DNA from 3 places in the Vibrio sp. 1288 genome. Region 3 is predicted to be linked to each of the others. Evidence: predicted binding sites of a transcription regulator. Region 3 holds the regulator's gene; each other region holds the start of a gene.

Region 1 (3,233 bases), on a different contig from region 3:
AGTTGGTGCATCTTTACGTTCAATCGCTAGTTTCCATGCAACTGCAGACTCAACTTGGTCACATGGGCGCCATGTGCTCATGTTTGGAGTTACACGTAGAGACGCCATTTGCTCAACAGGTTGGTGAGTTGGGCCATCTTCGCCAAGACCGATCGAATCATGCGTGTAAACTTGGATGTTCTGAATTTTCATCAGCGCAGCCATACGCATTGCGTTACGAGCGTATTCCATGAACATTAGGAATGTTGCGCCGTAAGGAACGAAACCACCGTGCAATGCGATACCGTTGATGATAGCGGTCATACCGAATTCACGCACACCGTAGTGGATGTAGTTGCCAGAGAAGTCCTCCATTTCTAGAGACTTAGAACCAGACCACATGGTCAGGTTAGAAGGCGCTAGGTCAGCAGAACCACCCATAAACTCAGGAAGCATTTGACCAAACGCTTCTAGTGCATTTTGCGATGCTTTACGTGATGCAATGTTCGCTGGATTTGCTTGAAGATCGGCAATGATTTGGTTCGCTTTTTCTTCCCACTGTGCAGGAAGTTCGCCGTTTAGACGACGTTTAAGCTCTGCCGCTTCTGCAGGGTAAGCTGCAGCGTATGCTTCGAATTTTTCATTCCAAGCTGCTTCTTTCGCGGCGCCCGCTTCTTTTGCATCCCACTCAGCGTAAACATCTGCCGGGATCTCAAATGGGCCGTACTCCCAACCTAGGTATTCGCGAGCCGCTTGGATTTCATCGTGACCTAGTGGTGCACCGTGACAGTCGTGCGAACCAGACTTGTTAGGAGAACCGAAACCGATAATTGTTTTGGTACAGATAAGCGTAGGACGTGGGTCCGCTTTTGCTGCTTCAATTGCTGCGTTGATCGCGTCTGAGTCGTGACCATCGACTGCTGGGATTACATGCCAGCCGTACGCTTCAAAACGCTTAGGTGTATCGTCAGAGAACCAACCTTCAACGTGACCGTCGATAGAGATGCCGTTGTCATCCCAGAATGCAATCAGCTTGCCTAGACCAAGAGTACCTGCAAGAGAGCATGCTTCATGCGAGATGCCTTCCATTAGACAGCCGTCACCCATGAACACATACGTAAAGTGGTCAACGATATCGTGACCTTCTTTGTTGAACTGTGCCGCTAGTGCTTTCTCTGCGATCGCCATACCAACAGCGTTAGTGATGCCTTGACCTAGAGGACCCGTTGTTGTCTCGATACCAGGCGCGTAGCCGTACTCTGGGTGACCTGGGGTTTTTGAGTGCAATTGACGGAAGTTTTTCAGATCGTCAATAGATAGCTCGTAACCGCTTAAGTGCAGTAGAGAGTAAATAAGCATTGACCCATGACCGTTTGACAGCACAAAGCGATCGCGGTCGGCCCACTCTGGGTTTGAAGGGTTATGGTTTAGGTGAGAGCGCCAAAGAACTTCAGCGATATCAGCCATACCCATTGGTGCGCCTGGGTGGCCTGAGTTAGCTTGTTGAACACCATCCATGCTTAGAGCACGAATTGCATTGGCAAGATGTTTACGAGACGACATGTCTGCTCCTGAGTACATTAAGCGAAACGAAAAGTAGGTCATAATTCTCTCAAAGCCCTGTTGGGTGTGCAAACGTTTTCCAGTCCAAAACCTCACAAATATTGCACCTTTCGCGCCAAATCGTTCGAAGTTCTTAAAATTATCAATAAATCAGGCAAACGTTTGGTTATAACAAAAACCAAAAAAGAGCTTGTAATTCGAGCAATCAAATTTAGAATAGACGTCTAGATGTAGATACACCTACAAAAATTAGTATTAATTTGCGCTGGAGAGTTTATCATTCCCCAGTTTTAAACCAGATATAGTGGAGCTAACATGGCTAAGCACCTGTTTACTTCTGAGTCAGTATCAGAAGGTCATCCAGATAAAATTGCAGACCAGATTTCTGATGCGGTTCTTGACGCGATTCTAGAGCAAGATCCAAAGGCTCGTGTTGCATGTGAGACTTACGTTAAAACCGGTATGGTAATGGTGGGTGGTGAAATCACGACTTCAGCATGGGTAGACATCGAAGAGTTAACTCGTGAAACCGTTCGTGAAATCGGCTACGTACATTCAGATATGGGCTTTGACGCAGATTCTTGTGCGGTACTAAACACAATCGGTAAACAGTCGCCAGATATCAACCAAGGTGTTGATAAAGCTGACCCTAAAGAACAAGGTGCAGGCGACCAAGGCATCATGTTTGGTTACGCTTGTAACGAAACTGAAGTACTAATGCCAGCGCCAATTACTTACTCTCACCGTCTTGTTCAAAAGCAAGCAGAAGTTCGTAAAAACGGCACACTACCTTGGTTGCGTCCTGATGCAAAATCTCAGGTAACATTCCAATACGATCAAGGTAACATCGTTGGTATCGACGCGGTTGTTCTTTCAACTCAACACTGTGACTCAATCTCAACTTCAGACCTGCGTGAAGCGGTAATGGAAGAGATCATTAAGCCAGTGCTACCTTCTGAGTGGATCAACAAAGAAACAAACTTCTTCATTAACCCAACCGGTCGCTTCGTAATCGGTGGTCCTATGGGTGACTGTGGCCTAACTGGTCGTAAGATCATCGTAGATACCTACGGCGGCGCAGCTCGTCACGGTGGCGGTGCGTTTTCTGGTAAAGATCCATCAAAAGTTGACCGTAGTGCAGCATACGCAGCACGCTACGTAGCGAAAAACATCGTAGCGGCAGGCATGGCTGACCGTTGTGAGATCCAACTTTCTTACGCAATCGGTGTTGCTGATCCAACGTCTATCATGGTGGAAACGTTCGGTACTGAGAAAGTATCTCACGACATCATCATTGAAGCGGTTCGTCAATTCTTCGACCTACGTCCATACGGTCTACAAGAAATGCTTAACCTTCTTCAACCTATCTACAAGAAGACAGCGGCTTACGGTCACTTCGGTCGTGAAGAATTCCCGTGGGAAGCGACAGACAAAGCTGCACTTCTACGCGATTTCGCTGGCATCAAATAATCAAGCCAAGCAAGAATCAATCAAGCCCTCGCCTATGGCGGGGGCTTTTTATTTTCAGCAACTTTTATCCAGCCATTTCGGCTCATACCGCCCTGCCCCACAAAGCAGTCCTGTTTCTCCCTCATTTTTATACCGAATAAATTTTAAGCAATTATTTGTAAATTATCCCATCTCCGCCAATAGTTAAAATATTGTTAACTCCAATTTAAATAGAGACGTCG
Region 2 (3,233 bases), on a different contig from region 3:
AAAACTAGATAGGCTTTAGCTTGTATCAATATTCTGTGGTATTCAATAAAAAGCCCCTCAAAAGAGGGGCTTGAAGCAATTTTTGTAACTTGGCCTACGTAAAGGTGATAAGTTAATGCCAACTTTTCACTGCGTTTACGCGACGTCGCTGTTACTCGATTTAATCAATCTGAGGACCAGCCGCAACCAGGGATTTACCTTCAGCGTTGTCTGTGTACTTATCAAAGTTATTGATAAAGCGCGCTGCTAAATCTTTCGCTTTGCTTTCCCACTGAAGTGGGTCAACGTACGTGTCGCGAGGGTCTAGAATGCTAGGATCCACACCTGGTAGTGACGTTGGTACTTCAAGGTTGAAGATTGGAATGTGCTTAGTTGGTGCTTCTTCAATCGAACCATCAAGAATGGCATCAATAATTCCGCGTGTATCTTGAATAGAGATACGTTTGCCAGTGCCGTTCCAACCAGTATTCACTAGGTAAGCCTCAGCGCCTGCTGCTTCCATGCGTTTAACCAGTACTTCTGCGTATTTAGTTGGGTGAAGCGTTAGGAACGCCGCGCCGAAACAAGCAGAGAAAGTTGGTGTTGGCTCAGTAATACCGCGCTCTGTTCCCGCTAGTTTGGCGGTAAAGCCAGACAGGAAGTGGTACTTAGTTTGCTCGGGTGTCAATTTAGATACTGGAGGCAGTACGCCAAATGCATCGGCTGATAGGAAGATCACTTTATTCGCGTGACCGCCTTTTGATACTGGCTTAACGATATTATCGATATGGTAGATAGGGTAAGAAACACGTGTGTTTTCTGTTTTCGAACCATCATCAAAGTCGATAGAACCATCGCCACGTACTGTTACGTTTTCTAGCAGTGCATCACGACGAATTGCGTTGTAGATGTCCGGCTCCGCTTCTTTCGAAAGTTTGATGGTTTTTGCGTAACAACCACCTTCGAAGTTGAAGACACCATCATCATCCCAGCCGTGCTCATCATCACCAATTAGCGCACGTTTAGGATCAGTCGACAGGGTCGTTTTACCCGTACCAGATAGACCGAAGAATACCGCTACATCGCCATCTTTGCCCATGTTAGCGCTACAGTGCATTGATGCGATGTCTTTTAGTGGAAGGAAGTAGTTCATCATCGCGAACATACCTTTCTTCATTTCACCACCGTACCAAGTACCACCGATAAGTTGCATGCGCTCAGTTAGGTTAAATACGGTGAAGTTTTCTGAGTTCAGGCCTTGCTCTTCCCATTTTGGATTAGTGCATTTTGCGCCATTCATTACTACGAAGTCTGGTTCAAATGTCGCTAACTCTTCTTCCGTCGGGCGAATAAACATGTTTTTAACGAAGTGCGCTTGCCATGCGACTTCTGTGATAACACGAATGCTCAAACGTGTATCTGGGTTTGCACCACAGTAACCGTCAACAACAAACAAGCGTTTGTTAGAAAGCTGGTTTGTGACCAGTTCTTTTAGCTCGTCCCACACTTCAGGAGTGATTGGCTTGTTATCATTTTTCACTTGATCAGACGTCCACCACATATGTTCTTCTGTCGTAGCGTCTTTGACGATGTATTTATCTTTTGGTGAGCGACCAGTAAAGATGCCAGTGTCAACGGCAACCGCACCTAGTTCAGTAACCACGCCGCGCTCATAACCGGTTAGGTCTTCACGCGTTTCTTCCTCAAACAACATTTCGTAGCTTGGGTTGCGAATAACCTCTTTTACGTTATGCAGTCCGTGCTTGGTTAGATCAAGTGTTGCAGCCTTAGTATGTTCCATAACGGTCATAGGTGCTCCTTATAAGGATTTTGTAGGGATTTTGTAAGAATGTTTTAATTTTAATCTGCTCACCATGCTAGCAACGGGGCGGGGAGAAAACAGGGAGATAGCTCAAAATTTACCCATGATTTCAATAAGGTTTTAGGTAACCCGTCACATATTGGTGGGAATAGTCTATCGTGCACGCAATCCTTTGCGCTAGGGCAAAATCATTATTAATTGTTTAAAATTAAGCAGTTGTTTTATTACGCTTGAGGCTAGTTATTACGAGGGGTTGATCACAAAAAGGCCAGCATTAAGCTGGCCTTTTGTAGGGTAAATTACGTGCTTGATAAGCTATGTAAATTAATGCAGGGTTTTCTTGTCTGTAGAAGCTTGTGCATACAGTTCAGTGACTTCAGATTCGTCGAACGTATAAGTTGTGCCACAGTAATCACAATGTAAAGAAACTGATCCAACTTCTGCCAAAATGTCATAAATTTCAGCTTTCTCAACGGTGATGATTGCTGCACCGCTACGCTCACGAGAACAGCCACAATGGAACTCGACAGGTTGCGGCTCGTACAGACGTACTTTGTCTTGGTTATATAGTCGATACAATAACTCGTTCGCTTCTAAACCAAACAATTCTTCATCTTTTACTGTGTCAGTGAGCTGCTCTAGATGTTCGAAATCATCTGGAGAGCCAGTGCCGTCAGGGATCACTTGAATCAACATACCTGCTGCGTGTGCTTTGCCTTCATGCTCACCAGTGCGGATCCATAGGCGCGTTTTTAACTGCTCTGAGTTTGCAAAGTAGCCTTCTAGCACTTCTGCTAAAGTGTCACCTTCTAGTCCAACGACGCCTTGGTAACGCTCGCCGTTTTTCGGTTCGATGGTGATCACAAGGTAGCCCTTACCCATTAGATCGTGAATATTTGCGTCATCGGCAACATCGCCTTCCCAGCGAGCTACGCCACGAACACGTTGGTTATGGTCACCGTTGATAACGGCAAGAGACACAGGACCGTCGCCTTGTAGCTGGATGGTGATCGAACCTTCGAACTTAAGAGTGGCAGTTAAAAGAGTAGTTGAAACGAGTAGCTCACCCAGCAGTTTCTCTATTGCTGCCGGATATTCCTTGCTGGAGATAACACGTTGGTACGCTTCATCTAATTGTACCAACTCGCCACGTACTGAAAGATCTTCGAATAGGTAGCGGTTTAAAACATTATTTGCCATGGAGTGCTTTCCTCGTTGGTAATTCCGGCTTTTATTGGTGTTTGAACTTAATGATGTCTCGGCGCTGCTTTTTATCTGGGCGGCGTTCCGGACTTGGGTTGTGGGCATTAAGCTTACGTTGAGTCGCGTGTTCCTCACGTTTCGCGATACTCTCATTGGTTTCGCGATATAAGGTTTGTGCGATGGGAGCGCCTCGGCGTTGATCTGAGATTTGTTCGATGATCACGATTTT
Region 3 (3,233 bases):
CAGGAGCCCAAAATGCAAGAAGTGAAAGCTTTTAATGAAAAACGCGCTGAAATTTACTGGTGGTTTTCGAGCTTGTTCGCAAAAGAACTAACAGAGAAAGAATTGGAAGCCTATCACAGTGTTGAAATTCGCAGTTTTCTCGCAGGTTTAGGTGAAAATGAGTCGCTAAAACCAGCCGTTGATAGCCTAGTTGATGCATTGAATCGGTTACAAGATCGTGAAGATGCACAACTAGAGCTTGCAGCTGACTTTTGTGAACTGTTTTTGAAGACAGAAAAATACGGCGCTCTTCCTTACGCATCCATGTACATTGGTGAATCAGGTTTACTGAATGACAAGCCAGCTGAGGAAATGGAAAAGTTGATGGCTGAATTTGGCGTTCAAGTAGACGAAAACCTAAAGGAACCTGCGGATCACTTAGCCGTTGAGCTCGACTTTCTCGGGAACATGATTATCCGCTCAAACGAGCTTGAACAAGAAAAACACATGGAAGAAGCCTTCGTTAAACAAAACGACTTTATCCAGCAACAATTGATGTCTTGGTTACCTCAGTTTTCAGACAAATGTAAAAAATTCGACGAATTTGGATTTTACTCGAGTGTCGCGAAACTATTAGTTGCATTTTGTAAACTAGACAGCGCCTACCTTCTTGGTGAATAATTGCCGCCTATTTTTAGGGAGCCTGCCTATCGGGCTTCCTGTATGCCTGAAAGTGACCAATTGTAAGTAACTTGGGTATAATATTCGTTTGCCTTAACTTAGCGCAAAGACGCTTGGTTATTTAGCAGTCAAAATGTGACTTCAAATACACAAATCTCTTGCTGAAAACATTGCTAGTCAGTCCACATAGGGCTAAAATGTGAGCGCAAACGATTAAATATGATTTATATGTAAACCGCTGAAATATAGCGGTTTTTGTGTTTTCTTAACAGGTTGATGGCAATTTCTCATCAGATAGAAAAAAGATAAAATTCATCGACCGATGCTGCTACGTACCCTTTTGTCGCACTTGGATCAACCGCTGCCGAGACACTTAGCGCCAATTTTATATTGCTAGGTGTGAAACCATTAGAGCATCAGGTACATCCAATACGACATATTTCAGTAGCTCGATACAGGACACCATTTATGGCCACGATAAAAGACGTTGCTCGCTTAGCCGGCGTTTCCACTACGACAGTTTCGCACGTTATCAATAAAACGCGTTTCGTTGCAGAAGCAACGCAAGAAAAAGTAATGAAAGCCGTTGACGAGCTGAATTACGCGCCAAGTGCCGTTGCACGCAGCCTAAAATGCAACTCAACTCGTACGATTGGCATGTTAGTAACTCAATCAACTAACCTATTTTTCTCAGAAGTGATTGATGGCGTTGAGAGCTACTGTTACCGCCAAGGCTATACTCTGATTTTATGTAACACAGGCGGGATTTACGAAAAACAACGCGATTACATTCGTATGCTGGCTGAAAAGCGCGTTGATGGCATCCTAGTGATGTGTTCTGACTTAACCGAAGAACTAAAAGAGATGCTTGACCGTCATGCGGACATTCCTAAAGTGGTCATGGATTGGGGCCCAGAGAGCTCACAAGCAGACAAGATCATGGATAACTCAGAAGAAGGTGGCTACATTGCAACCAAACATCTGATTGACAATGGTCATACGGATATCGCTTGTCTAAGCGGTCATTTTGAAAAGCTTGCTTGCCAAGAGCGCATTGCAGGTTTCCGTCGCGCAATGAGCGAAGCGAACCTAGCTGTAAATGAAGACTGGATCCTTGAAGGTAACTTTGAATGTGATACGGCCGTATTAGTTGCAGATAAAATTACCGCAATGGACAAGCGCCCGACGGCGGTATTCTGTTTTAACGACACAATGGCTCTAGGCCTAATGAGCCGCTTGCAACAAAACGGGATCAAAATTCCTGAAGATATTTCAGTGATCGGCTACGACAACATCGAGCTTGCGGAATACTTCTCTCCACCGCTAACGACTATCCACCAACCTAAACGTCGTGTTGGTAAAAATGCATTCGAAATTCTACTTGAGCGTATCAAAGATAAAGAACACGAAAAACGAATTTTCGAAATGCAACCTGAGCTTGTAATTCGAAATACTGTGAAAAAAATGAACTAAATTTCACTGTATTTAACCGTGTTAAATAAGCGCTCTACAGGGGCGCTTATTTTTTTGGAAAAATTAAGCATTCTCTAATACTTCACACCACTCTAATAACAATTGACTAACGTTAACTCCCTGTTTTATATAAATGTAATATATATTAAGAACTCCTTTTCAAAGGCCAATTTGCACCTTTCCATATGCAAAATAGAGCATTCAATCTATCATTTTTATTGAACCGAAATCACACTTTTAACGCTAAACCGTGATGTTAATTCAATATAAGAAGTATGCTCATTGTGTCACGCACAGGGCAAACCATTCGAAAGAGTGGGACGCAAAGCCTCCGGCCTGAACCATATTACGATATGGAAGGTAGCGGGGTTACCGATGGCAAGTGTGTAAGCAATGACTTTACTCTGTAATGACATTGTTTTTACGCATGTTTGCTACTCTCTCGGACCTGACTTTTGGTGGCGTAATATTAATTACACCGAGATAACAAAACATGGATAAACCGATACTCAAAGACTCTATGAAGCTATTTGAGGCACTTGGTAATATCAAGTCGCGCTCAATGTTTGGTGGCTTCGGACTATTCGCTGATGAAACAATGTTTGCACTAGTGGTAAACAATCAGCTTCATATCAGAGCAGACCAAAAAACTTCATCTGACTTCGAGAAACAAGGGCTAAAGCCTTACGTTTATAAAAAACGTGGCTTTCCAGTCGTTACAAAGTACTACGCTATTTCCAGCGATTTATGGGAATCAAGCGAACGCTTAATCGAAGTAGCGAATCAATCATTGAAAAAGGCAAAGCTTGAGAAAGAACAGCAAGCAAGTACAAAGCCTAACCGTTTGAAAGATTTGCCTAACTTACGACTGGCTACCGAGCGCATGCTAAAAAAAGCCGGCATCGAATCCGTAGAGAAGCTTGAAGAGGAAGGTGCGCTTAACGCCTATAAAGCGATAAGAGATACGCACTCTGCAACCGTCAACATTGAGTTGCTATGGGCACTAGAAGGTGCTATCAACGGCACTCATTGGAGTGTGGTACCTCAAGCTCGCCGAGATGAGTTGATGAACGGCCTCCAATAAAAGTCGGCCTAAAAAC

What was found. The regulator PurR, encoded in region 3, represses purine synthesis genes. The targets are predictions, from matches to a motif close to TNANGNAAACGTTTNCNTNA.
Region 1: the regulator PurR is predicted to act here: its motif matches at 1,693-1,712, upstream of metK (methionine adenosyltransferase).
Region 2: the regulator PurR is predicted to act here: its motif matches at 1,962-1,981, upstream of pckA (phosphoenolpyruvate carboxykinase (ATP)).

The regions. Positions count from the first base shown of each region.
Region 1 covers NZ_JAWPOX010000021.1:63,859-67,091, forward strand. Annotated here, with positions in the region: gene tkt (transketolase) at 1-1,542, opposite strand, end outside; gene metK (methionine adenosyltransferase) at 1,858-3,012, shown strand.
Region 2 covers NZ_JAWPOX010000019.1:59,791-63,023, reverse strand. Annotated here, with positions in the region: gene pckA (phosphoenolpyruvate carboxykinase (ATP)) at 161-1,789, opposite strand; gene hslO (Hsp33 family molecular chaperone HslO) at 2,126-3,001, opposite strand; gene hslR (ribosome-associated heat shock protein Hsp15) at 3,033-3,233, opposite strand, start outside.
Region 3 covers NZ_JAWPOX010000006.1:54,568-57,800, reverse strand. Annotated here, with positions in the region: gene torD (molecular chaperone TorD) at 13-660, shown strand; gene purR (HTH-type transcriptional repressor PurR) at 1,129-2,133, shown strand; cyclic di-GMP riboswitch class I at 2,421-2,510, shown strand; gene R8O11_RS06405 (TfoX/Sxy family DNA transformation protein) at 2,627-3,217, shown strand.